Regions from separate parts of the Staphylococcus sp. Z5-21 genome, predicted to be linked through region 1. Evidence: riboswitches for the same ligand, from Rfam matches in the RefSeq annotation. Region 1 holds a riboswitch; each other region holds the start of a gene.
What was found. Region 1 has a riboswitch for S-adenosylmethionine ahead of M1D64_RS09915 (methionine ABC transporter ATP-binding protein). Riboswitches for the same ligand answer to the same signal wherever they lie in the genome.
Positions count from the first base shown of each region.

Region 2: linked by a shared signal. The riboswitch ahead of metX (homoserine O-acetyltransferase MetX) and the one ahead of M1D64_RS09915 (methionine ABC transporter ATP-binding protein) in region 1 are both predicted to bind S-adenosylmethionine.
Region 3: linked by a shared signal. The riboswitch ahead of metK (methionine adenosyltransferase) and the one ahead of M1D64_RS09915 (methionine ABC transporter ATP-binding protein) in region 1 are both predicted to bind S-adenosylmethionine.
Region 4: linked by a shared signal. The riboswitch ahead of M1D64_RS01260 (MetQ/NlpA family ABC transporter substrate-binding protein) and the one ahead of M1D64_RS09915 (methionine ABC transporter ATP-binding protein) in region 1 are both predicted to bind S-adenosylmethionine.

Region 1 covers NZ_CP096462.1:1,996,917-2,002,302, reverse strand. The annotation lists gene M1D64_RS09945 (nitroreductase family protein) at 1-275, shown strand, start outside; gene M1D64_RS09940 (thioredoxin family protein) at 375-695, opposite strand; gene M1D64_RS09935 (arsenate reductase family protein) at 838-1,194, shown strand; gene gcvH (glycine cleavage system protein GcvH) at 1,367-1,747, shown strand; gene M1D64_RS09925 (toprim domain-containing protein) at 2,013-2,405, shown strand; gene M1D64_RS09920 (thioredoxin family protein) at 2,402-2,701, shown strand; SAM riboswitch class I at 2,756-2,863, shown strand; gene M1D64_RS09915 (methionine ABC transporter ATP-binding protein) at 2,953-3,978, shown strand; gene M1D64_RS09910 (methionine ABC transporter permease) at 3,971-4,666, shown strand; gene M1D64_RS09905 (MetQ/NlpA family ABC transporter substrate-binding protein) at 4,690-5,386, shown strand, end outside.
Region 2 covers NZ_CP096462.1:13,380-18,765, forward strand. The annotation lists gene serS (serine--tRNA ligase) at 1-856, shown strand, start outside; gene M1D64_RS00050 (AzlC family ABC transporter permease) at 1,172-1,873, shown strand; gene M1D64_RS00055 (AzlD domain-containing protein) at 1,870-2,199, shown strand; SAM riboswitch class I at 2,311-2,409, shown strand; gene metX (homoserine O-acetyltransferase MetX) at 2,471-3,439, shown strand; gene M1D64_RS00065 (DUF2232 domain-containing protein) at 3,705-4,631, shown strand; gene M1D64_RS00070 (DHH family phosphoesterase) at 4,646-5,386, shown strand, end outside.
Region 3 covers NZ_CP096462.1:1,020,862-1,026,247, forward strand. The annotation lists gene M1D64_RS05125 (alpha/beta hydrolase family protein) at 1-137, shown strand, start outside; gene pckA (phosphoenolpyruvate carboxykinase (ATP)) at 233-1,822, opposite strand; SAM riboswitch class I at 1,989-2,100, shown strand; gene metK (methionine adenosyltransferase) at 2,211-3,407, shown strand; gene M1D64_RS05140 (nuclease-related domain-containing protein) at 3,506-4,414, shown strand; gene M1D64_RS05145 (aldo/keto reductase) at 4,623-5,386, shown strand, end outside.
Region 4 covers NZ_CP096462.1:278,877-284,262, reverse strand. The annotation lists gene M1D64_RS01270 (homocysteine synthase) at 1-446, shown strand, start outside; gene M1D64_RS01265 (L-lactate dehydrogenase) at 913-1,845, opposite strand; gene M1D64_RS01260 (MetQ/NlpA family ABC transporter substrate-binding protein) at 1,889-2,707, opposite strand; SAM riboswitch class I at 2,797-2,903, opposite strand; gene M1D64_RS01255 (CPBP family intramembrane glutamic endopeptidase) at 3,049-3,804, opposite strand; gene panE (2-dehydropantoate 2-reductase) at 4,018-4,935, shown strand; gene M1D64_RS01245 (AraC family transcriptional regulator) at 5,030-5,386, opposite strand, start outside.

The DNA.
Region 1 (5,386 bases):
TTGCTTTAATTGTCAAAGAAGATCCTAGACAAAAAGAAAACTTGGAAAATCATATGGCTTTTGGTGCATTTGCTCAAAATTTAATGCTCTTATTACACGAAGCAGGTATAGGTACATGTTGGAAATCACCTGCATATATTTTTACACCAGAAATTAGAGAACTCTTTGGGGTTAAAGATGATGAAAAATTAGTGGGGTTGTTATATTTAACAGATTTAGAAGACGAGTTACCTCATAGAGAGCGTCACTTTAATGAAATAATAGAAAAATTTTAATTGCTATAAGTACTGTGATGCATTGCATCATATTAAAAAGGAAGCTGAAACATAACTAAAGATGTTTCAGCTTCCTTTTATTGTTTAAAAATTAAGTGATTATTTAAACGTTTCTTCTAAAAATGATTCAACTTGATCTGGTGATTTCGCATTAGCAGAATGTAGGTGTGCTAATTTTTCACCATTTTTGAATACGAGTAAACTAGGGATGCCCATAACGTCATTTTCTGCTGCAACATCTTCTAATTCATCACGGTTAACAGTGAACCAACCATAATCATTGTATTTTTCTTGAATTGGATCAATCCACATATCCATTGCTTTACAATCAGGGCACCAACCAGCTTCGAATTTTACAATCACTGGATTATCGCTTTGAATTGTTTCTTTAAATGCATCATTTGTGTTAATAGGTTTCATTGATTTTGCTCCTTTTTTTGATATTAGTAATACCATTATAACGGACGATTGTATGTTATAAAAAAAATCAGCTTATTAATTAGAGCGTTTTTGTAACAAATTTGATATATTAGTGATAACTAGTTATAGGAGGTACAGAATCATGATAAAATTTTACCAGTATCCTAATTGTACAACTTGTAAAAAAGCAGCTAAATTTTTACAAGATTACGGTGTGAGTTTTGAACCCATAGATATCGTACAGCATACACCAACTAAAAATGAGTTTAAAGAAATACTAGAAGTAACTGATATCGATATTAATAAATTGTTCAATACGCATGGCGCTAAATATCGTGAATTAGGTTTAAAAGATAAACTTAAAGATTTAACAGATGATGAAAAGTTAGATTTATTATCTGCCAATGGCATGTTGGTTAAAAGACCGCTAGCGATTTCAGGTGACAAAGTAACTGTTGGATTTAAAGAAGACGAATATAAAGCAACTTGGTTGTCATAAAATAATAAAGGCGATTAAATTACGTTGGACTATTATTTTGACAAAATAATGAAAACGCTTTACCGGTGTTTTTCGAAAACATTATAATAATTTAAAGATGCCATTAAATAGTTGATTGTATGCTATTCATATGGCATCATTAATATGTAAAAACATTTAGGAGGGGATTCTCGTGGCAGTACCGAGTGAATTAAAATATTCTAAAGAACATGAGTGGGTAAAAGTTGAAGGTAATACAGTAACAATTGGTATCACTGAATATGCACAAGGTGAACTTGGCGATATCGTATTCGTTGAATTACCAGAAGTTGATGATGAAATTAATGAAGGCGACACGTTTGGTAGTGTTGAGTCCGTAAAAACAGTTTCAGAACTTTATGCGCCAGTATCAGGTAAAGTTTTAGAATCTAATGAAGAACTAGAAGACAGTCCAGAATTCGTAAATGAATCACCTTACGAAAAAGCTTGGATGGTAAAAGTTGAATTAAGTGACGAAAGTCAATTAGATGAATTAATGTCAGCAGAACAATATTCTGAAATGATTGGTGAATAATATTACATAGAACTCCATGATATAACTATCTTGGAGTTTTTATTTTACCTTTTTTTATCTATATTCAAATGAGACTAATCAAAAAATTGTTAAGACTTTGTAAATGCAGACGTTGTCATTTGTTGTAGGTAAGTGTATTTAGCTGACAAAAATGGATTGCCATAATAAGATGAAATTAGAAAACTGTAAAGGATGTTTATGGTCACTCAGTATTGTGAAGAACTAAATAGAGAAATTTACTATCAACATTTAGAGGGTGGATGTCATGGCGATACTAAACCAAGTAATTATTGTAGAAGGAAAGTCAGACAAAAAGCGGGTAAAACAAGTAATCGATCAACCAATCGATATTATTTGTACTAATGGTACGATGGGTGTCGATAAAATTGATGAAATGATTGATACATTATACGATAAACAAGTGTATATACTTGTCGATGCCGATGATGAAGGTGAAAAAATTCGAAAATGGTTTAAACGATATTTAAGTGAAAGTAGACATATAAGAATAGATAAACAATATTGTGAGGTTGCACGTTGTCCTAAACGATATTTATCCAGAGTGCTTGAAAAGCATGGGTTTACGGTAAAGGATGAAGAAAAAGTAGCTAAAGCGAAATTGGATTATATAGCTGAAAGGGTAAGTTTATTAACATGAAGTTAACAAATCAACAACGCGTCAATATAGATGAACATATAAATCAGGAAAAATATCTTATATTTGGATACACACCGACATGTGGTACCTGTAAAGTTTCTGAAAGAATGTTAGACATTGCTAATGAAATATTAAAATTACCAATTACTAAAATCGATTTGAATTTTCATCCAGATTTTAGTCAGGAACATGAAATACAATCTGTACCTGTGTTGATGTTGATGTCAAAAGGTGAAGAGCAAAAAAGAATTTACGCATTTCAATCCGTCCCTAATTTGTTAGAAAATTTAAAATAATTATTGACGAATCATTAGTGCGATGGTAGGATTAAAAATAATTAAATAACGAAACTCTTATCACGAGAGGTGGAGGGATGTGCCCTTTGAAGCCCGGCAACCGTCTGTAACAGAAATGGTGCCAATTCACATAAAGTTCATAGAAACTTTAGAAGATGAGAGAAGCAAACGTTGCTTTCTCTATTCTTCAATGAACATAGGGAAAGCATTTTTTATTTAATTGAAACAAAGCAATACGAGGAGGCAACAGAATGATTGAGTTAAATCAAATAGTCAAAAGGTACAAAACGAAAAAACAGGACGTACTTGCTGTAGATCATGTTGATTTAAGTATTCAATCAGGCTCAATTTTTGGTGTTGTTGGTTTTTCAGGTGCGGGGAAAAGTACATTAATAAGACTTTTAAATCATCTTGAGCAACCAACATCAGGAGACGTTATTATAGATGGTGACACTATAGGTAAGCTATCAAAATCGGACTTAAGAAAAAAACGTCAAAAAGTGAGTATGATTTTTCAACATTTCAATTTATTATGGTCACGTACTGTATTAAACAATATTACATTCCCATTAGAAATCGCAGGGATTTCACGACAAGAAGCCAAGCAACGTGCGCTTGAGTTAGTGGAATTGGTCGGATTGAAAGGGAGAGAAGATGCTTATCCTTCAGAATTATCAGGTGGGCAAAAACAACGTGTGGGTATTGCGAGAGCATTAGCTAACGAACCATCTGTATTATTATGTGATGAAGCGACAAGTGCATTAGATCCACAGACAACAGATGAAATATTAGAACTATTATTGAAAATAAAAGAAGAAAGAAACTTAACCATCGTTATTATTACACATGAAATGCATGTCATTAGACGTATTTGCGATGAAGTTGCAGTAATGGAAAATGGTAAAGTGATAGAACAAGGCAAAGTTTCAAGTGTATTCGAAAATCCACAACACGATGTGACAAAACGCTTTGTGAAGGATGACTTAAATGATGACTTCGACGAATCAATTAGTGAACTCGTGTCACTTAATGAAAATGATTACGTTGTGCGTTTGAATTTTACTGGGAACAACGCAACGGAACCATTAGTGTCATACATAACGAAGACACACAATTTAGATGTCAATATTTTGGAAGCTAATATTAAACATACAAAAGACGGTTCTATCGGATTTTTAATCATACAATTTGCCGTTGCAAATTCAGAAAAATTTGAAAAATTCAAGAATGATTTAGAGGCACAACATGTATCTGTGGAGGTGGTTAGACATGGGTAATTCATTAAGCGATATCCTCCGAGAAATGTTTACAATGCCAAACGTAAGCTGGGAAGAAGTTTGGGTTGCAACATATGAAACCATCTATATGACGGTAATAGCAACAATATTTGCATTTGTTTTAGGAATTATTTTAGGTGTCTTGCTCTTTTTATCAGCTAAAAGTAAGTCGCCAGTCGCTAGAGTATTTTATAGCATTGTTTCATTCATTGTGAATTTATTCAGAGCGATTCCGTTTATCATTTTAATCTTATTGTTAATTCCATTTACAAGTTTAGTATTAGGCACAATCAGTGGTCCTACAGGTGCATTGCCAGCATTAATCATCAGTGCAGCACCATTCTATGCAAGATTAGTGGAAATCGCATTTAAAGAAATTGATAAAGGTGTAATCGAAGCGGCTTGGTCAATGGGAGCGAGTACTTGGACTGTAGTGAGAAAAGTACTTTTACCAGAAGCAATGCCAGCATTAGTATCTGGCATCACAGTGACAGCCATCGCATTAGTTGGTTCTACAGCAGTTGCAGGTGTCATCGGTGCAGGTGGTTTAGGTAACTTAGCTTATTTAACAGGATTCACACGTAATCAAAATGATGTCATATTTGTTTCAACTATTTTAATACTTATTATTGTGTTCATTATTCAATTTATTGGTGATTGGGCAACAAATAAAATTGATAAAAGATAAATTCATAAAGGGGAGATTTTTATATGAAAAAGTTATTAAGTTTAGCTTCGGTCGTTGTGCTTGCACTTGTTCTAGCAGCATGTGGTAATGGTGGTGGCGGTAAAGATAAGACGATTACTGTCGGTGCTTCACCAGCGCCACACGCTGAAATTCTTGAAAAAGCAAAACCGTTATTAAAAGATAAAGGTTATGATTTAAAGATTAAAACAATCAATGATTATACAACACCTAATAAATTATTAGATAAAGGAGAAATTGACGCAAATTTCTTCCAACATACACCTTACTTAAACACTGAGAAAAAAGATAAAGGCTATAAGATTGAATCTGCAGGTAATGTTCATTTAGAACCTATGGCCGTATATTCTAAAAAATATAAAAGTTTAAAAGATTTACCTAAAGGTGCTACTGTCTATGTTTCAAATAATCCTGCTGAAGAAGGTCGTTTCTTAAAATTCTTCCAAGACGCTGGACTTATTAAAATTAAAAAAGGTGTTAAAATTGAAGATGCTAAATTTGATGATATTGTAGAAAATAAAAAAGATATCAAATTTAACAACAAACAATCAGCAGAATATTTACCAAAAATTTATCAAAATGAAGATGCGGATGCCGTCATCATTAACTCTAACTTTGCTATTGATCAAAAATTAAGCCCTAAAGATGATTCTATTGTCTTAGAAAAAGCGAAAGATAATCCATATGCAAACCTAATTGCAG
Region 2 (5,386 bases), 640 kb from region 1:
AGTAGAAGAGTTAGAGATGGTTGATTTTGAAAGAGCAGCTAAAGTCTCTGGTGCGAGATTCGTATTCTTGACAGGTGACGGTGCACAATTAGAGAGAGCGTTAATGAACTACATGATTACGAAACATACGACACAACATGGCTATACGGAAATGATGGTACCACAATTAGTTAATGCCGATTCTATGTATGGTACAGGTCAACTTCCTAAATTTGAAGAAGACTTATTTAAAGTAGAAAAAGAAGGCCTTTATACCATTCCAACTGCAGAAGTGCCATTAACGAATTATTACCGCAATGAAATCATTGCACCTGACGTATTACCAGCTAAATTTACAGCTCAATCAGCTTGTTATCGTAGTGAGGCTGGATCTGCTGGTCGTGATACACGAGGACTTATTCGCTTACACCAATTTGATAAAGTTGAAATGGTACGTATTGAAAAACCTGAAGATTCTTGGCAAGCACTTGAAGACATGACTCATCATGCAGAAGCGATTTTAGAAGAACTTGGTTTACCATATCGCCGTGTTATCTTGTGTACAGGAGATATTGGTTTTGGTTCAAGTAAAACATATGATTTAGAAGTTTGGTTACCAAGCTATAATGATTATAAAGAAATCAGCTCTTGTTCAAATATTACAGATTTCCAAGCACGTCGTTCAAACATTCGCTTCAAACGCGATAAAAATGCGAAACCAGAATTAGCGCATACTTTAAATGGTAGCGGGTTAGCTGTAGGTCGTACCTTTGCAGCTATCGTTGAGAACTATCAAAATGAAGATGGCTCAGTTACAATTCCAGAAGTGTTAGTTCCATTTATGGGTGGTAAAACAGTCATCCGTCCGACTAAATAAAAAACTGAAAGTAATGCTAAAAACGCGTAGCGACAATAGGTCCTATGCGTTTTTTGTGCACTATCGAAAGGGTAGGGGAGGTGTAAAAAGTATAAAATAGCAAATATGATTAGGCGGAATTCAGCTATATTTTAGAGGTATGTCTTAATTATTTCTAAAAATTCAGAGAAATATAAACAACGTGTGTTTAAGCTTTTTAAGACAATCGTTAGTCTAACCTCACACAAACGGATGTCTAAAGATATTGCGCATTTAGAATGAGTTGTATTAGAATTGATATATTATTTTTGAAGTGCCATGAGAGGGTGGGTGTGTATGGAAAATGAAGCGCATGTAACATTTAAACAAGGTGTCAAAGCGTGTATTCCTACCTTGTTAGGATACGCAGGCGTGGGTTTATCTTTTGGAATTGTTGCAGTTGCTTCAGGATTTAGCTTGTTGGAAATTATTTTACTGTGTTTGCTTGTATACGCAGGCGCAGCACAATTTATAATTTGCGCGCTTGTTATTGCAGGTACACCTATATCCGCAATTGTATTAACTGCGTTCATCGTCAATTCTAGGATGTTCTTATTAAGTATGACACTCGCGCCAAGCTATAAGGATTATAGTTTACTAAATAGAATTGGGTTGGCAACACTGGTAACAGATGAAACATTTGGGGTTGCAGTGACACCACATCTAAAAGGCGAAAAAATTAATGATCGATGGCTACACGGTTTGAATATAACAGCTTATGTTTTTTGGACGATTGCATGTATTATTGGTGCTTTATTTGGTAAGTACATCCATGACCCAGACGCATTAGGCTTAGACTTTGCAATAACGGCTATGTTTATTTTTCTTGCCGTCTCCCAATTTGAATCAATCAGGCGCTCAAAAGTTAAGATTTACTTAGTTCTGATTATTTGTGTCATTGTGATGATGTTGGGATTAAGTTTATTTATGCCATTATATTTAGCAATTATTTTAGCTTCTACAATAACGGCAGCACTTGGGGTGGTGATGGAACGATGACGACAACGATACATATGTTAACGATTATTATTTTATGCGGAATTGTGACGTGGTTGACTCGAATTATACCGTTTGTGATGATTTCTAAAGTTCATTTATCTGAACGTGTAGTCAAATGGCTCTCCTTTATCCCAATTACATTGTTTACAGCGTTGATTATTGATGGTGTCTTGGTCCAACAAGATGGTGTAATTGGATACACAATCAATATGGCATTTTTGATAACGATGATACCTACGATTGTAATTGCCATCGTTTCAAGGAGTTTAACGATAACGATTCTAAGTGGGATTATTATTATGGCATTGTTGAGATGGTTTTTTTAAAGAATATCATTGATGAAACACAGGATATCCGTTAGAATTAGAATAATTAGAAAATTATGATATTTCCGATTTTTAGTCTGTCATACTTTCGTTTTATACAATTAAAATCAAATCTTATTTCGAGAAGCTGAGGGACTTGGCCTAGTGATGCTTCAGCAACCGGCTGTGTAGTACGGTGCTAAAACCAACGATACACTCGAATGATAAGTAATTATAACTTCTTACTTATTTTATATGAGTGAGAAGTTTTTTATTAAGTAGGAGGGAAATCATGACGAATTATACGGTAGATACTTTAGAATTAGGGCCTTTTACAACGGAATCTGGAGAACTCATATCTAATTTGAAACTACGCTATGAACATGTGGGGTTGAAAGGACAACCTTTAGTTGTTGTCTGTCACGCTTTGACAGGTAACCATTTAACATATGGGACAAATGATCAACCAGGATGGTGGAGAGGTATCATTGATGGGGGCTATATGCCTATCAATGATTATCAGTTTTTAACTTTTAATGTAATTGGTAGTCCGTATGGTTCAAGTTCGGCATTAACAGATGCTGATTTCCCTCAAACGCTCACGTTAAGAGACATTGTACGTGCAATTGAAATAGGCATAGAAACGTTAGGATTTGAACACATTAATATTCTCATTGGTGGTTCTTTAGGAGGCATGCAAGCGATTGAATTATTATATAATCGCAAATTTAATGTCGATAAAGCCGTTATACTTGCTGCAACGGATAAAACATCATCCTACAGTCGAGCGTTTAACGAGATAGCGAGGCAAGCCATTCATTTAGATCCTAAAAATGGTATGAGTATCGCTAGACAATTGGGTTTCTTAACTTATCGATCATCTAAAAGTTATGATAAACGCTTTTCACCAGATCAAGTTGTCGCCTATCAAAAACATCAAGGTGATAAGTTTATGAATCATTTTGATTATGCATGTTATTTAACACTGCTGGATGTCTTGGATAGTCATGATGTCGATAGAGGACGTGATGATGTGGATGAAGTATTCCGTAATTTAGATACGAAGGTTATGACAATGGGCTTTACCGATGACTTACTTTATCCTGATGACCTTGTTCGAGCAGTCGGCGAGCGCTTTAAATTTCATAAACACTTTTTCGTTCCTGACAATGTAGGACATGATGGATTTTTACTTAACTTCAATGATTGGGCGCCGAATCTATATCACTTTTTAAAAGTCTATAAAATCAAACGTAAATGAACTAACTAAATAGATTTAATTTTTGGGATGTGCCGGTTGTCTTCTTACTACTAAATAGAGGTGAGAAACAAGTTGGTTACATCCTATTTTTGTGTGAAATATAAATAAGTTGTTGTTAGTGAAGAAGCGATTGATATATAACAATGATTTCTAAGGATTATAGTGAAGGTGTATTTTCTGAATAGAACTTCTATATAAAATGGGTTGCCAATAATTGTATAAAAGTTTTAAAGAGGTTAAAATAAAGGGTATAGTCAAAAATAGTATGGGAGTGGCGAATTTGTTTTCTAAAATATATCCTAAAGCAACTGTGCTTAGTATTCTAACGCTAATCGTAGTCGCTTTGGCTTTGCATATATTACCACCGCTTGGTCTTGTATTGAGCGCGTTTGCGACAATTCCGGGCATTATCTTATGGCATAAATCAATTGAATCATTCGGATTGACAGCTGTCGTAACGGTTGTATTAACAACTTTACTGGGTAATATATTTGTATTAAGTATCATGGTCCTCGTGCTCATTACGAGTTTCGTTGTTGGCCAATTATTAAAAGAAAGAACATCTAAAGAACGTATACTATATATAACGACTACATATATTAGTATGATTTCATTAATTGCATTTATGGGACTGCAAACGTTTGATAAGATACCAAGCGCGACAGTTTTAATGAACCCAATAAAAGATCAAATGCATCAGGTTATTTCAGGTGCTTCAGTTGGTAACGAGTATAAACAAATGCTCGAAGAGGGATTCCGTCAATTGGCAGTTCAGTTACCAAGTATGGTAATCATTGCAGTTTTTCTACTTATTTTAATCAATTTAATTATTACTTTTCCAATTTTACGTAAATTCAAAATCGCTACACCAATATTTAAACCATTATATGCTTGGCAGATGAGCCGTTCATTATTATGGATATATATTATTGTCTTGATTTGTGTTATGTTTGCAAGCCAAGCTGGTACTTTCCAAAGTATCGTTTTAAACTTTGAAATTGTGTTATCATTATGTATGTATATTCAGGGGTTAAGTGTTATTCACTTTTTCGGCAAAGCAAAATCAATGCCACTCGTACTTACTGTGTTACTAATGGTTATAGGGACAATTTTAATGCCATTAACACATATTGTAAGTCTCCTGGGTGTAATCGATTTATGTTTTAACTTAAAAAGTATCATTAAAAAATGATTTGAGGTGGAAGAATGAACCGTCAATCCACTAAAAAAGCGTTGATTTTACCATTTGTAATTATGACGCTCACCGCAATTGCGCTGGTTGTAGTTTGGTTTGTTTTTAACCAACTCGTAGCAGGTATAGCGACGATTGTATTAGTGATTATTATTATAGGGACAGCATTTATGGTAAGACAAGCTTTACAAAAATTAGACAGCTATGTGGACAATTTAAGTGGTCATATCTCTGAAGGTAGTAATATCGCAATTAAAAATCTACCTATCGGAATGATTATCTTAGATGAAAATGAAAACATAGAGTGGATGAATAGATTTATGTCGGAACGTTTAAATCGTAATGTAATTTCCGACCCAGTCAACGAAGTATATCCTAATATCTTAAAACAATTAGAAAAAACACAAGAAATAGAAATTAATGAAAATGAATACCACTATCGTGTGCGTTATTCAGAAAAAGAACACGTGCTTTATTTCTTCGACATTACAAAAGAAGTCTATACAAATGAATTATATGAATCATCTAAACCAATTATAGCGACATTATTCTTGGATAATTATGATGAAATTACCCAAAATATGAATGATACGCAAAAATCAGAAATCAACTCAATGGTTACGCGCGTCATCAGTAGATGGGCAACAGAACATAATATTTACTTTAAACGCTATAGTTCGGATCAATTCGTGGCATATTTAAACCAAAATATTTTAAACGAAATTGAAGCAACTAACTTTAGTATTTTAAGCCAA
Region 3 (5,386 bases), 980 kb from region 1:
CGACATTTCGTACTTATTACCAAATGTCGGAGGGACACGTACCAAGACCATTTGCGCTCAAAGATACGCTACTGGCAATTAAACAGTGGATGGATGATGTTGAACAGAACAAGCTTAAAAACCAATATGATAGATAAGATGTTATAGATATAAAGTATTTACAAATAAAAAGTAGCCATGTAGTTTTCTATTGTAATAGAAGACTACATGGCTACTTTTCTAATATTTTAAATTATTCAAATCCGCCATTGACGGCTAATTCGTCAACATCTTCTCCAAATTTTTCAAAATTAGATTTAAAACGATTAATTAAATCTTGAGCTTGTGTTCTGTATGCTTCTGGCTTACTCCAAGCATTGATAGGATTGAGCAATGTTTGAGGGACATCTTCTACTTCAACAGGAATATCTAATCCGAACATATCATCTTTCACATATTCTGCATCTCTCAATTTACCTGTAATGGCTTGATTAACCATTTGTCTTGTATAATTTAGGCTAATACGACGTCCAACGCCATACTTTCCGCCAGTCCAACCCGTGTTAACTAAGTAAACATCAACGCCATGTTTATCTATTAAGTTACCTAATAAATCAGCATAAACTTTAGCGTTTAATGGTAAGAATGGGGAACCAAAACAAGTAGAGAATGATGGTTCAGGCTCAGTAACGCCTCGTTCTGTTCCAGCTAATTTAGCAGTGAAACCACTTAAAAAATGATACATCGCTTGGTCTTTGGTTAATTTTGAAATAGGTGGTAATACACCAAATGCATCTGCAGTTAAGAAAATAATTGTATTAGGATGCGCTGCTTTAGATGGTGTCACAATATTATCAATGTGGTGAATAGGGTATGCAGCTCTAGTATTTTCCGTGTATTGCTTGTCGTCAAAATCAACATCGCCTTCTTCATCAACAACAACGTTTTCTAGAATTGTTCCGTATTTAATAGCATCATAAATTTGTGGTTCTTTTTTCTGTGATAGATTAATTGCTTTTGCGTAACAGCCACCTTCGATGTTGAAGATACCGTTATTATTCCATCCATGCTCATCATCACCGATGAGTTTACGTGTAGGGTCAGCAGAAAGTGTTGTCTTTCCAGTACCTGATAAACCAAAGAATAGAGCTACGTCGCCTTTTTCGCCAACATTTGCTGAACAATGCATACTCATAATGTCATCTTTAGGTAGTAAGTAGTTCATTACGGAGAAGATTCCTTTTTTCATTTCACCAGCATATTCAGTTCCACCTATTAGGATTACTTTATGTTTAAATGATGTGATAATGAAGGTTTCTGAATTTGTACCATCTATGGATGGGTCTGCTTTGAAGTGAGGTCCAGAAATAATAGTGAAGTTTGGTTTGATTTCTTGAGCTTCTTCATTTGTACTTGGACGGATGAACATGTTTTGAGCGAACAAATTATGCCAAGCCAATTCATTAACAACAGTGAGTTTTAACTGTGAATCTTCATCGCTACCTGCATAACCGTTAAAAACATAAAGCTCATCTTTCTTATCAAGATAGTTTAATACTTTATCATATAAATTTAGAAATTTTTCTTCTTCGATAGGTTGGTTTATGTTGCCCCAATCGATGTCATCTCTATAAGATGGCTCAGTGACAATAAACTTATCTTTTGGTGAACGACCAGTATATTTACCAGTTTTTGCATTGATGGCGCCTAATTCCGTTAGTTCGCCTTCATTATTTTCTAAAATTTTATTATACAACTGAGTTGTAGATAATTGAAATAATGAAGATTGCTTGTCTAAAATGCTTTCAATTTTGCTTGTATAAGTGTATGTATCTACCGCCATACTTGATCCCTCCACGCTATTTAGTTGATGTAAGCCTTTACAATTACAGAGTATAACATATATAGATTAATAGTCCACACCAATTTCAAAGGAATTTTAAATAAATATTAATAAATGTAAAATTGACATTATATGTTAGATTAGGTACTATATAGATTAACGGATTCTCTTATCCTGAGTGGCGGAGGGACATGGACCCAATGAAGCCCAGCAACCTCTTCTTAATTGAAGAAAGGTGCCAAACCGTTTGCAGACAAATAGCGTCTGAACGATAAGAGCGAATGGACGTATAAAGGGCCTTCTCTCTATTTACTATAGTGTAGAAGGCCTTTTTTAATGAGCTCAACAGAGAGAGAATTTTCGTAATTTAAAACTAAAGGAGCAAATTATGACATATAATAAAAGATTGTTTACTTCAGAATCTGTAACAGAAGGGCATCCGGACAAGATTGCTGACCAAGTATCGGATGCGATTTTAGATGAAATTTTAAAAGATGACCCAAATGCACGTGTGGCTTGTGAAACGACTGTAACCACAGGTATGGCTTTAATTTCAGGAGAAATTTCAACAACAACTTATGTTGATATACCAAAAGTAGTTAGAGAAACAATTAAAGAAATAGGTTACACACGTGCGAAATTCGGTTATGACAGCCAAACGATGGCTGTATTAACAGCAATTGACGAACAATCTTCTGACATCGCACAAGGTGTAGATACAGCTTTAGAATATCGCGACGAAGCTTCTGAAGCGGAAATTGAAGCTACGGGTGCAGGAGATCAAGGCTTGATGTTTGGTTATGCAACTAATGAAACAGATACGTATATGCCGTTACCCATTTTCTTATCACATCAGTTAGCTAAACGCTTATCTGACGTACGTAAAGATGAAATTTTAAAATACTTGCGTCCTGATGGAAAGGTTCAAGTGACAGTTGAATATGATGAACAAGATAAACCAGTTCGAATAGATACTATTGTTTTATCTACGCAACATGCTGAAGATATTGAATTGGATCAAATTAAAGATGATATTAAAACACACGTTATTTATCCAACAGTGCCAGAGTCATTATTAGATGAACAGACGAAATTTTATATTAACCCAACTGGTAGATTTGTAATCGGCGGTCCTCAAGGAGATGCAGGACTAACAGGTCGAAAAATCATCGTGGACACATATGGTGGATATGCACGTCATGGTGGTGGATGCTTCAGTGGTAAGGATCCAACTAAAGTTGACCGCTCAGCTGCATATGCTGCACGTTATGTAGCTAAAAATATTGTTGCAGCTCAATTGGCTGAAAAATGTGAAGTACAATTAGCGTATGCGATTGGTGTTGCTGAACCGGTTTCAATTTCAATAGATACATTTGGTACTGGTAAAGTCAGTGAATATGAATTAGTAGAAGCTGTAAGAAAACATTTTGATTTAAGACCTGCCGGAATTATTAAAATGCTTGATTTAAAACATCCAATTTATAAACAAACAGCTGCATATGGTCATTTTGGACGTACTGATGTGCTATTACCATGGGAAAAATTAGATAAAGTTAACTTATTAAAAGATAGTGTCAAAGCTTAAACTGAGACAAAATGTTTAAATTTTAAACTTTACTATCGAATACGATGTGCATATCTATTATAATTAAGTTACTGAACACATAAAGGAGCGTTTTTGTTATGAATTCATTTGGACCAATAGAGATTGGTTTAATCGTGGCAATTGTCGTAGCAGTCATTTGTTTGATTTTATTTATTGTTGCTTTAAAAAGTAAGAAAAAAGCGCAAGAAAAAGTTGAAGCGCAATATAAATCAAGAGAGCAACAACTGAGCGATGAGCATGAAGAAGAGCTAGAAAAAGAAAGAATTGAAAATAAAAAAACGGTAACAAAACAAAAAGAAGAATATACGGCTGCGGTTAATTCTAAAGATAGAGAAATTGATGCATTAAAATTATTCTCTAAAAATCAAAGTGAATATGTAACTGATATGAGATTAATAGGTATTCGCGAACGACTTGTAAATGAGAAAAGAATTCGTCCAGAAGATATGCATATTATGGCAAATATCTTTTTACCAAGGAATGAGTTTAGTGATGTGCAACGTATCAGTCACTTAGTCCTAACACGTACAGGTTTATATATCATTGATTCACAATTGCTTAAAGGTCATGTGTATAATGGCGTAAGTGCTGCACAATTTAAAGAACAGCCGATGATGGAACAAGTATTTAATACATTAGATCTTGATGGTCAAGTTCCACAAACACTTGTCTTAGATCAAAATGAAGATAAAGATGCTTTATCATTTGTTAATTACACGACGCATTTAAATGAAATTGAAAGACTTGCTGGTGATATCCAAACAGAATTAAATTTAAAATTTACACCAACAACTATCTTATACTTCAACCCTAAAAATGATGGCGATGTTACGATTACAAATTATGCACAAAGTTCAAATTCAAAAGTTTTAGTAGGACCAGAACAATTAGACGAATTCTTTAATAAATTTGTCTTTCATGGTCGCATTCAATACAATGTTGAAGACTTACAACGTGTAATGGATGAAATCGAATCATTTAATTAGAATATTATGAGATATAAAAAAGCTACAGACAAAGTTAGTTCACTTTTGTCTGTAGCTTTTTGTCATATATAATAATATTTCGACTTTTTAAATTGTTCTAATTAAAAGTATCCTGAATAGATATTTTTAAATTTATAAGCATTATTATTTATATTTTTGATAATATTCATTAATATAAACATTAACTTAACTAAAAGGGGACTTTAACTTGGAAAATATTAGTTTTTATAATGGCAATGAAATGCCTATAGTAGGTTTAGGAACGTTCCGTGTTGAAAATAACGATGAGTGTAAAGCGTCGGTTAAACATGCGATTGAGAGTGGTTATACACATATCGATACAGCCATGATTTATGAAAATGAAGATAAAGTTGGCGAAGGTATTGCGGAAGGTCTTGCTTCTACAGGACTGAAAAGAAGTGATTTGTTTATTACATCAAAATTGTGGTTAGATGATTATGGTCGCAAAAATGTTGAAACTGCATATGAAACGAGTCTAAAAAAACTTAACTTAGATTATCTTGATTTGTATTTAATGCATTGGCCAGGTACTGATGAAGCTTTAATGATTGACACTTGGCAAGGGATGGAAGATTTATATAAAGATAATAAAGTGAAAAATATTGGTGTGAGTAACTTTAATGTTGAACATTTAGAAGCATTATTGGCACAGGTTTCTATAAAACCAGTCATTAATCAAGTTGAATTTCACCCATACTTATTACAAGAATCACTAAGAAGATATTTAGAAGTACAAAATATTCATATGGAATCGTGGTCACCATTAATGAATGCACAAATCTTAGAGGATGCAACCGTTAAATCAGTAGCAGAAGAAGTTGGAAAATCACCAGCACAAGTCATTATAAGATGGAATATTGAACACGGTGTAGTAGTGATACCAAAATCAGTTACACCGTCTAGAATTGAAGAAAATTTGAATGTCTTTGATTTTAATTTAACACCAACTCA
Region 4 (5,386 bases), 900 kb from region 1:
AATTCTTAATAGGTTTAGAAACACTACACTTACGCTTAGAACGACACTCTGAAAATGCTTTACGTGTCGCACAATATTTAGAACAACATCCAAAAGTAACTTGGGTCAACTATCCAGGTTTAGAAAATAACGCTTATCATCAACTCGCTCAAAAATATTTACCTGATGGCCAAGGTGCTATATTGACCTTTGGCATAGATGGTACGGTAGACGATATCGCCAAATTTGTTGACGGTTTAAATCTATTTTCCCACTTAGCGAATGTAGGTGATTCAAAATCATTAATCATTCATCCAGCTAGTACTACACATTTACAATTATCACCAGAAGATCAAAAAGCTTCCGGCGTAGTACCAGAACTAGTTAGATTGTCTGTAGGTACCGAAAACATTAATGATATTATTGCTGATCTCGATAACGGTTTTAAAGAATCACTTGGAAATTAATGTTAAAAATTTCCTTAGTGATTCTTATGCAAAAGATTTTCTTTTGTATTCATTAATTTCACTTGGTAATTAATGTTACGATTTTCCTTAGTGATTCTTATGCAAAAGATTTTTTTGTATTCCTTAATTTCACTTGGTAATTAATGTTACGAATTTCCTTAGTGATTCTTATGCAATATTACTACGTTTATGATGTAACGCTAAAGTGTGACATCACACATACTCATAAAAAAGGCAGGGCCATATCACTATGGCCCTGCCTTTTTTACACGTCTCAGAATACTTACCTCACACAAACCGAAGCCTAACCTCAGTGTAATTTCCTACAACCTTCTATTCATCACTATATTTAAGTATATTGTAGCCATTACCGGATTGATAAACAAGATAAGCATTTATTTTAAATATAAAAAACACGCATTCAAAAGAAAATATCTAATGAATGCGTGTTTGAAAGTTTTAATCGCTATTGTTGTGCTGTATGAATCGTTTGTCTAATATATTCATATGCTTCTTTAAGTTGGCGTTCTTCTTCTTTGTCTAATGTTATCGCAAATCTTTGAACAATACCCTTTTTATCTATTAATGTTGGTAAACTAAATGCACCATCTTCTAAGCCATATTCTGCACTCAGGGAAGTCAATGGTGTAATTGTTCTCTGATCCAATGCAATGGACTGTATCAAAAATGATGTCACTTTTGATATCGCTGCGTTGGTCCACCCTTTTTGATAAAAAACATCCATCGACACTTCGTTGATAATGGACGAGATGTGTGACTTATCAATTGCTGGACGATCACTTAATGCCTCAAATTCCGATAGTTCCATACCATGAATATGCACTTTACTCCACACGGGGATTGCATGTTGACCATGTTCCCCAATGACAAAAGCTTCCACATTATTTGGATCAATTTGATAATGATCGGCTATAATTGTTTTAAATCTTGATGTCTCTAGAGCCGTACCCGTACCAATAATTTTATGGGCTGGGTAATCTATTTGATTTGCAAAGTAAACCATAGAATCTACAGGATTAGATATCAGAATCACAACCGCCTCTTGCGTCACTTCAGCTATTTGGGACATTATGCCCTTAATGATGTCGTGATTTCCTTGCGCTAATAAAGTACGGTCACCATTATTTTTATCGGTTGCTTCACTCGCAGCTATGACGATAAAGTCTGCATCCGTTAAGTCTTGATAGACACCGCTACGAATCTTGATATGTGCAGTATTTATCAGTCCTTGCGAGTGACTATGGTCAAGTGCTTCACCACTTGCCACGTCCGCTCTATCATCAATTAAAATAATCTCTGAAAACAAATTCAGTTGCTGTACATCTGTAAGTACTTGCGTACCCACTTTTCCTAAACCAATAATACCTAGCTTAGACATAATCGAATCACCTTCCTCTTCAATCTATATATTACATGATTATTTATTTTTCATACGGAATAACATCTTGTCCATATTTATCAGTTATAAATTTCTTCATCTCTTTAGATTGTAAAACTTTCATAAGTTCTTTGAATTTTTTATCGTTTTTATGTCCTTCTTGTACGGCAACAATATTCGCAAATGGTGATGATTTTCCTTCTATAGCAATTGCATCTTTATGTGGTGTTAGACCATTATCAATCGCATAATTAGAATTCATTATCACTGCTGCGCCTTCTTTACTATTATAAGTTTTAGGTAAGAATTCCGCACCTTGCTTGTTATTAAATTTCAAATCTTTTTTATTTTCTACAATGTCATCAAACTTAGCATCTTCAATACTGACACCTTTTTTAATTTTGATTAAGCCTTTATCAACAAAGAATGACAAGAAACGACCTTCTTCAGCAGGATTGTTTGATACATAAATGGTAGAACCTTTAGGGATATCTTTAATGTCTTTATATTTTTTACTATAAACGCCCATCGGTGTCGTGAACACTTTCCCGGCTTCTTCTATTTTATAATTATGGTCTTTCTTTTCTGCTTTAAGATACGGTGTATGTTGAAATGCATTCGCATCAACATCTCCTTTATCTAATAATTTATTAGGAACCTTATAATCATTAACTGTTTTTATTTTTAAATCATAGCCTTTCTTTTTCATTTCTTCTTTTGCATGTTCAAGTACGACGCCATGGGGGGCTGGCGAAGCAGCAATCGTAATTTCCTTATCCTCTTTTTCACCATTCGATTTACCACATGCTGCTAGTATAATCGTTAACACAAACAATGAACCTAAAATAAACCATTTTCTCATAATACTTTCACTCCTTAAAAATTTGTTTCAACGTACTTATATGTATAAAAAAACTTTCTCTTAATAAATCAAGAGAAAGTTTGCACTTTCTCTCATCTCCAAAAGTTAAATAACTTTTTGTGACTTAGCACCATTTCGAAAAATCGACGGTTGCTGGGTTTCATCGGGCACATCCCTCCACCACTCTTGATAAGAGTCAATCATATGTATGTTTAGTGGTTTAATCCTAGCATTATGCTCAAGATTAGTCAATGAGTTTTTAGAAAATTCTAAACACTAACACGATAAAATATACCTGTCCTTCACAAAGAAGACAGGTATATCACTAAGAATTATGTAAATTACATGATAATCATGAAAATATACGCTAATAAATTATTCAAAGCATGTAACGCAATGGCTACAGCTAAACTACGCTGCGATTTCATATATACATATACAATACCAACTGCTATGGCAAGATACATCACAATTTCTAATGGAGATTTAGCTTCTGTTACATGTAAAGATGCAAACACAATAATTGAAATAACAGACATAACATAGAAATTTAATTTCTTTCCTAATTCGCCAATAATTAAATGTCTAAATAAAAATTCTTCTGTCATTGGTGCAATAATTACAATTGAGAAAAAAGCTAATATGGTTGATACAGGCGTAGCAAACATTTCCTCCACCATTTTGTCATTTTGTGTTTCTTCAAATTTCCAATGTTCTGGTGCGAATGCATTTACTAAATATGGATAAATTTCTTTAAACACTATAATAACGATAAATGTAATGACAATGAGTTTCCAGTGTTGCTTAATATTTTGTAGCCCCTGTTTCCACGATTGTCTAAATGAATGTCTATGGAATAAAATCCATAACGCGAATATAATTATAAAGGCAATCATTTCCATTAATATGCCTGGCGTACCTGAAAAGTTAGCATTAAAGTTAGCGTTATTTTTCCCTTGCGTTTCATTGATTCCGATCATGATTGTTAAGATGACTATAGATAAACAAAAATTACCTATCAAATAAATAAACGGTAGTAGAAAATCTCTCCCTTGTATATCTTTCCACTGATACTTATGATCATTTTTAAACGACATTGGAACCCCTCCATGTTTGTAATTAGTGAACACTTATTACATTGCACAACCTTTATTGATTTCAAACATATATTTAAAAATAAAATATATTGTCCCAACTACATCTATTGAATTATTTGAAAATTATTTTCATATGCGTATATGCCCCTCAAATGTGGTATATATACATCAATTAACAAATCAACACACATAGCGTATAAGGAGTTGTATTCAATGCGTATATTAGTATTAGGTGCTGGCGGTATCGGAGGCTATTTTGGAGGCAGATTAGCCGAAAGCGGACAGAACGTGACATTCTTAGTAAGACCCAAACGCAAGTCATTTTTAGAAAGAAATGGATTAGCCATCCACAGTGAGCAGGGAGATTATCATTTCAATCCTCAACTCATTACAAAAGACGATCGCGTAGCGCCTTTCGATGTTATTTTACTTTCTTCTAAATCCTATCATTTAGAGCAAGCCATGACAGATTTGAAGCCATTTGTCGATGGTCATACTGCCATCATTCCATTATTAAACGGTGTCGCACATATTCCACAATTACAATCTATCTTTGGTAGAGACAAAGTTATGGGTGGCTATTGTGTGATAGAAACAACATTAGATAGTATGGGAGAAATCATACAAACAAGCCCTTTTGATAAACTCTTTTTTGGAGAACTAGATGGAAGTAAAAGTGAACGCGCACAAAAAATTGCACAAGCATTTTCTGAAACAAAGGCAGAATTCAAATTAAGCACTTCAATCGAGCAAGGCATGTGGCACAAATATTTAATGATTACTGTGTTATCCAGTATCACAACATTAATGCATGCGCCTATTGGTCCTATTCGAGACAGTGATGGTGGCATTAACTTCGTTCGCTCTTTATACAATGAAGTCGCTTCGATAATGCGTGCACATCGAGCGCCACTCGCAGACGATATTGTATCACAATATATGACATCATTTGATCAGTTATCATACCATTTTAAGACTTCTATGCAACGTGACATGGAAAAAGGATTAAATATTGAAACAGATCACTTACAAGGTTATTTATTAAACTTAGCCGATACGTACCAAATTGACGCCCCATTACTTAAATGCGTCTACCAAAACCATAAAGTCTATAAAGAAATGCTTAAATAATATAAACAGATCACACATCTGAAATACAACAGCGCATGTCATCTTTATTATGAGATGACATGCGCTGTTTAAAGTTAAGTCGATAAATGCAATATTATTTTAGTTTTGACATATATTGATAAGCTGTTACGCCATATCGATATTTAAATACCTTATTTAAATGCGCTAAATCTACGAAAGCACATTCTGCTATAGCAAGATATACATCTTTACTCTTTTCTATGATATGCTTAGCAACTTCAGCTTTATAATTTATATAGTACTGATACGGTGTTATCCCTGTTTGTTGCTTAAAAAATCTTATAAATTGATACTTTGATAAATTTAATTCGCTACAGATGAAATCTAATTTAAACGAAGTTGAAACATTATTTTTAATAATGTCTTTTGCTAATTTTAATTTAACATTATCAACATTAAATTCATCATAATAAGTATCTATTTTCAAACC